Regions from separate parts of the Candidatus Symbiopectobacterium sp. NZEC127 genome, predicted to be linked through region 3. Evidence: predicted binding sites of a transcription regulator. Region 3 holds the regulator's gene; each other region holds the start of a gene.
What was found. The regulator Fur, encoded in region 3, represses iron uptake genes when iron is present. The targets are predictions, from matches to a motif close to ATAATAATGAGAACNACTATCAA.
Positions count from the first base shown of each region.

Region 1: exbB (tol-pal system-associated acyl-CoA thioesterase) is a predicted target of Fur. The motif match lies at 1,325-1,347, and genes of this name have one in related genera.
Region 2: J5069_RS05335 (siderophore-interacting protein) is a predicted target of Fur. The motif match lies at 987-1,009, and genes of this name have one in related genera.

Region 1 is NZ_JAGFPG010000002.1:143,763-146,037, reverse strand. It holds gene exbD (TonB system transport protein ExbD) at 1-198, opposite strand, end outside; gene exbB (tol-pal system-associated acyl-CoA thioesterase) at 202-1,236, opposite strand; gene J5069_RS10735 (TRAP transporter substrate-binding protein) at 1,808-2,275, shown strand, end outside.
Region 2 is NZ_JAGFPG010000001.1:1,183,211-1,185,485, forward strand. It holds gene J5069_RS05330 (gamma-glutamylcyclotransferase) at 67-765, opposite strand; gene J5069_RS05335 (siderophore-interacting protein) at 1,073-1,903, shown strand; gene chaA (sodium-potassium/proton antiporter ChaA) at 2,203-2,275, shown strand, end outside.
Region 3 is NZ_JAGFPG010000004.1:364,997-367,271, forward strand. It holds gene glnS (glutamine--tRNA ligase) at 1-992, shown strand, start outside; gene fur (ferric iron uptake transcriptional regulator) at 1,069-1,515, opposite strand; gene fldA (flavodoxin FldA) at 1,851-2,275, opposite strand, start outside.

The DNA.
Region 1 (2,275 bases), on a different contig from region 3:
CAAATAGACCGGCTTTTCCGGGCGGGGTTGCGGCACCGCAGTGGATGCCGGCAAGTCGACACGAATATCGACGGTCGCCAGCGGCGCTGCCACCATAAAGATGATCAACAGCACCAGCATCACGTCAATGAACGGCGTGACGTTGATGTCATGCATCTCGTTGTCACTGCTCGTATCATCGTGCAAATGCATCGCCATAACTTAACCCACCCGCAGTTTTTGATTAGCTGCAGTCAAACGGTTACCGTTACTCGCGGCCACATCCAAATCGCGGCTCACCAGCAGCAGCACCTGTGCCGCCACATCACCCATCAGCGCTTTATAGCTGCCAATCCCGCGAGCGAACACGTTATAAATCACCACTGCCGGGATGGCGGCGACCAGACCAACCGCGGTGGCCAACAGGGCCTCGGCGATCCCCGGCGCGACCACGGCCAGGTTGGTGGTTTGCGTTTGTGCGATGCCGATAAAGCTGTTCATGATGCCCCAGACCGTACCGAACAGCCCGACGAAGGGTGCCACCGCCCCGACCGTTGCCAAATAGCCGTTACCGCGCCCCATATGGCGACCGGCAGCCGCCACGCGGCGCTCCAGACGGAAAGCGGTACGCTCTTTGATGCCATTATTGTCATCAGAACGGGCAGAAAGGGTTAATTCATTTTGCGCATCGGCCAGCAATATCGCCGCGGTGCTGTCGGCTTTGAAGGCCTCAACGACATCCGCAGCGTCATCTAAGGTGCGTGCCTGTTCCAACGCCGCGTATTCGCGACGCAGGCGACGTTTGGCACCCAGCAGTTCGACGCTTTTACCAAAGAAGATCGCCCAGGTAATCACGGAAGCTAGCAGCAAACCGATCATCACGGATTTCACCACCAGATCCGCATGCTGATACATGCCCCAGACGGAAAGATCGGTTTTCATGATATTGCCTGCACTGCCTTGCGGCAGAGCCAACGGCGATGCAGGCACCGCAGCAGCCCCTGCGACAGCGGGTTCAGCCGCCAAAGGCGTCGATGCCGTAGCGGCAGCCTGTGGTGCGCTGGCGGCAGCGGCGTTGGCAACAGGCGTAGAGGCCGGTGCCGCAAACGCATTTCCACTTAGTCCTGCTGACGTGACCAGCCCCGCCGTTAAAACCAGAGCCGTCAACATGCTACGGGAAAATGCGCTGAACGCGCCGCGTTGTGTAAGCCAGGCGGGCAATGCCTGGGAAAAAATATGACCGACAGCCGTTTTCACGCTGTGCCTCCACCTATACCAATGAATAGTACAACACCAATGAATAGTGCAACGAATCGACGGGAAATGATATCAAACTGAGCACGAATTGATAGTAGTTCTCATTAGTATTTATGCTTTTTGAGCACAAAAAACCCTAATATCCATAAGGGAAAACACTGATTTGGCATGACGACTTCGCGGGTCTGCCAATTTGCCAGCCCAGGAACAACAAAAGTCGCGTTCTGTGATCGACTTTGAGTTATTACACCATTGTTGAGTAAACATCGATAAGTTGTCTTACAGGAAAGACCTTATCAGAAATAATTAATGGCACTAAAAACAATACTATAGACATTCAAATGACACGTAAGAAATCAATTACCATCAATTGTTTCATTCAGTTACCTATATTGCGCTTTTGTGATACGAGTCATTCCGCAAAGTGGTATAATAGGTTAGTTTACCCTTGAATATGAGGGGAAATTATTTTGACTTAATTTTTTAATTCTCTTCATTACGCACCGGGTTTTATTTATAGAACAATAATAGTCGTACCACGAATATATCCTCGAGACTTCTGGAGACCCGAATGAAGCTATCCAAAACACTGATAGGCATCTGCCTAAGCTCCGCCACGCTGTTTATGAGTTATTCAGCCAGCGCATTGCAAATCAAAGCATCCGATGTTCACCCCGAAGGCTATCCCAATGTGGTAGCCGTACAAAAAATGGGAGAGAAATTAAAGGCCGCCACGGATGGAAAACTGGAAATAAAAACCTTTCCAGGCGGGGTATTAGGCGATGAGAAGCAAATGATTGAGCAGGCGCAACTGGGTGCCATCGATATTATTCGCGTCTCCATGACCCCGGTTGCTGCCATTTTGCCAGAAATCGAAGTGTTTACCCTGCCCTATATTTTCCGTGATGAAGATCATATGCACAAAGTGCTGGACGGGAAAATTGGTCAGGAAATTGGTGACAAGATTACCAATAACAGTAAATCCAAGCTGGTGTTCCTTGGCTGGATGGATGCCGGTACGCGCAACCTGATCACCAAA
Region 2 (2,275 bases), on a different contig from region 3:
GTTCGCTGATGGGGTGTTGATGCGTTGTGCTAGACGTGTCGATTGACGCTATGTTGATTGACGATGCTAAACACCCCACCAGTCACCCTGCTGGGGATGTGCCTGCTTCGCCTGTTCCTGAAGCTCTCGCACCCGCTGCGCCAGCGCCGTTAAACAGTCATCGGCCATGCCGTGTTTTTTGAGCGCGTCTTCCAGTGCAAACAGATACTGTGCGTTGGTGCCCAGCGGACCGCTGGCTTTGGCAATCAGAGGCGCGACGCGGTGTATGCAGGTATCCGCTTCAATCAGCGGATGCTGCTCTTGCGAAACAAACACCAACGCCGTGAGTATCTCGCCGTTTTGACAGTGCAGATCGCACCATTCCGGACGGTAGCAACCGGTTATCATCTCGCGTTTCCAGAGCAGTTCCAGATCTTCACGCAAGGAAACTTCCGGTAAGCGAAATGCCATTCCCGTCGTTTTCCCACCGGGCGTTAATGCCAGCATACGCCCAGGTTGCGTTGCTGTGCCGCGTCCTGCTGTAAGGCGCAGGCAAAACGCACGCTGCCAGCCGGGAAGTGTGGCTAAACGGGCTTCCTCCGGCGTAAACACCGGATTCCACATCAGTGAGCCGTAACCAAAGACCCACACTGGGCTATCAGGACGACGCGATAGCGTCTGGTTCAGGGAGTCCGCTCGCTGCGAAGGCGTGAGCAGCAAGTTTTCTTCGATACAACCAAAAGACGTACCACAATCAGCCTTTTGTAAAAAATCGCGTGTTAACAATACCTTAAAACCCCCAACAGCCAAAAACTTAACAATAAGCGGTACTTTCTTTCCGACAAAAACAGCGTAACTGCTTAAAATTTCTGCAACTCATTCCAGAATATGCATTCTTTGTGTGGCAATCAAGCTTGATCTTAATCACAAAGGGTTAATGTAACGCTGAAACCGTAAGAAAAAATGTTGAACAGTGCGTTTTTAGCCACGCGTGCTTTTTGCCTGTCACTAAAATGATAATCACTATCATCAACATGCTATGATGTTGTCCATCAAATCAATAATGATATCGGCTGAATGATGGAGAAATTTAATGGCTCATCCGACAGGTATTCGCCCAGCCCAACCCCGATTAATTCAGGTCAAACGCATTAGCGATCTCTCACCGCATTTACGCTGCATCACCTTTCACAGCGACACCCTGCGCGACTACCCGGCAGTCGAACGACATGCCGCGCATATCAAACTGTTTTTGGCTCGTCCCGGCCAGAGTGCGCCGACGTTGCCGACATTGGGAGAACGCGGTCCGCAGTGGCCGGAAGGTGAGGCGCGCCCCATCGTGCGCACCTACACGGTTTATGCATTCCGGCCCGAGTTGGGTGAAGTGGATGTTGCCTTTGCCCTGCACGACCACGGCGGCCCCGCCGTGACCTTTGCCCGCAACGCACAGCCCGGTGACAGCGTAGGCATTAGCCAACCGGGTGGTCCGCACCCGATGCTGCCTGCGTCCAGCGCCTACTATCTGGCAGGCGACCCCTCTTCGTTGCCCGCCATTGCGGCGCTGCTCGGCGCGCTGCCCCCCGATGCCACCGGCCATGCGGTTATTCGCATCGACAGCGAGGCCGATCGTTTGACACTGGCCGCCCCCAGCGGTCTCAGCGTGCATTGGGTGGTCGGCTCGACCGCCAGCACCGAGACGTTGCTGCAACAGTTCCATGCCGTGACGCGTGACGTTGACGCCAGCACCGCCTTTTTCTGGCTGGCGGGCGAAGACCGCATCGTGGTGCAACTGCGCCGTTACGTACGCAGAGAACTCAAGGTTGAGAGAAATCAGCTCTACGCCGTGCCATACTGGCGTGAAGGGTTAAACGAAGAGGATTACCACCAGAAACGCCACGATGTTATGGATAACCCAGATGACTGAGTGGACTAAAATTCACTAGCTACATCAATACAGTGGGGAGAAAACTGCCAGATTCTCCCCGCTTGCCTTTTTTTCATCACCAAGAATGTAAAATTACTTAAAATCTCCCGCCTGCTGCGCGCATTCTGCTAATCTGCTTTTGTTTTTTAGGCTATAACTATCTCTAAGCCACTTTTTCCGCAACGTCACACCCTTGCACATGGATTGCCGTCGCTACCCGCCTGGCATGAGTGAAGAGAACAATAAGGCGTGCGGCACTGCCAGTGAGATTCAATACTTTTGATAAGGAACCGCCTGCCATGAAGTCGCACACTGAGGTGATCAAAACGCGTCACCACGAATATTCCCTGATCTTCCCCATTATCGCGCTGT
Region 3 (2,275 bases):
AAGGGATTACGCACTCACTGTGCACGCTGGAGTTCCAGGACAACCGCCGCCTGTACGATTGGGTGTTGGACAACATCACCATTCCTTGTCATCCGCGTCAGTATGAATTCTCGCGCTTGAACCTGGAATATGCGGTGACGTCCAAACGCAAACTGAATCAACTGGTGACGGAAAAAGTGGTTGAAGGCTGGGACGATCCTCGCATGCCAACCATCTCCGGCCTGCGCCGCCGTGGTTACACAGCTGCCTCCGTGCGTGAGTTTTGTCGTCGTATCGGCGTGACCAAACAGGATAATAATGTCGAAATGGCGGCGCTGGAATCCTGTATTCGTGACGATCTGAATGAGCATGCGCCGCGCGCCATGGCGGTGTTGGATCCGGTAAAAGTGGTTATCGAGAATCTGCCAGAAGGCCACGAAGAGTGGGTTTCCATGCCGAATCATCCGAATCAGCCGGAAATGGGAACGCGTCAGGTGCCGTTCAGCCGTGAGATTTATATCGATCGTGCCGATTTCCGTGAAGAAGCGAACAAACAGTACAAGCGTCTGGTACTGGGTAAAGAAGTGCGTTTGCGCAATGCGTATGTCATCAAGGCGGAACGGGTTGAGAAAGATGAACAGGGCGTTATCACCGCGCTGTATTGCACTTATGATGCCGAAACGTTGAGTAAAGACCCGGCTGACGGGCGTAAAGTGAAGGGCGTTATTCATTGGGTTTCTGCCGCACATGCGCTACCGGCTGAGTTCCGCCTTTACGATCGCCTGTTCAACATGCCAAATCCAGGTGCGGCGGATGACTTCCTCGCAACCATCAACCCGGATTCGCTAAAAGTGGCTCAGGGCTTTGTTGAACCGAGTTTGGCAAAGGCAGAAGTAGAAAAAGCGTATCAGTTTGAACGCGAAGGGTATTTCTGTGCCGATCGCCGCTATTCGAGCGAAACGCATCTGGTGTTTAACCGCACGGTAGGTCTGCGTGATACCTGGGTTGGCTGAGGCCAGCGTTTGACTGAAATGAAAAAACCGCCTGTTTGGGCGGTTTTTTTATGGCATCAATCAGAAAAAACCTGACTTATTTTGGGTCGTGGAGCGTTTCTTCTTCGCGGCAGTCGCCCGTACTGCAATGGCCATAGAGGTATAAACTGTGGTTAGTCAGTTTGATACCGTGTCTGTCTGCGATTTCGCGCTGACGCGCTTCGATAGATTCATCACGGAATTCAATAACGCGTCCGCAATCCAGGCAAATAAGATGGTCATGGTGGTGTTGCTGTGTCAGCTCGAACACTGACTTACCACCTTCAAAATTATGACGGGTGACAATACCGGCATCATCAAACTGGTTAAGCACGCGATAAACGGTCGCAAGACCGATCTCTTCGCCCATATCTATCAGTTTTTTATACAAATCTTCCGCGCTGACGTGATGACACTCCGGATCCTGCAACACTTCCAGAATCTTCAGTCTTGGCAGAGTGACTTTCAAGCCGGCCTTCTTTAATGCGGTGTTATTGTCAGTCATGCGGGTTTAGTCCTGTTGCTTTCTCGTCGATGGGGGCAATTAAGCCTATGACATCGGTCGGCTCAAAAATTGTAATGGCGTCTCAATTATAGAACCGCGCATTAAAAATGAAAACCATGGGATGTTAACAATACCGTCTCCATAAAGAAAGTGTGCATTTGCGCGCAATCTCTTGTTGTAAAATGGAGAAAATTGATAAACGTACAAAACCGATGGGTACTATTGTACAGGCTTAGACCAGGAAGTTAAAAAAATGTTTCTATTAATTTAATCGGTTTTATCTATTAATAAAGCCCTGACATTGCTATCAGGGCTTTTATGTAAAACAGTGGCGATCAACCGGCCAGTGATTTCAGGTTGAGCTCTTCGCTGATTTGTTTGACCCAGGCACTCACGCGTTCACCGGTCAGTTCAGGTTGACGGTCTTCATCAATCGCCAGACCGATAAAGTGGTTGTCGTCTGCCAACCCTTTAGAGGCTTCGAAATAGTAACCTTCCGTTGACCAATTGCCGACAATCGTTGCCCCGCGCGGTTCAATAATGTCGCGCAGCGTTCCCATCGCGTCACAAAAGTATTCGGCGTAATCTTCCTGGTCACCACAGCCAAACAGGGCAACGATTTTTCCATTGAAATCAATTTCTTCCAATGTCGGGAAGAAATCGTCCCAATCGCACTGGGCCTCACCATAGTACCAGGTCGGAATACCCAGCAGCAGGATATCAAACGCTTCGATATCTTCTTTGCTGCTCTTGGCGATGT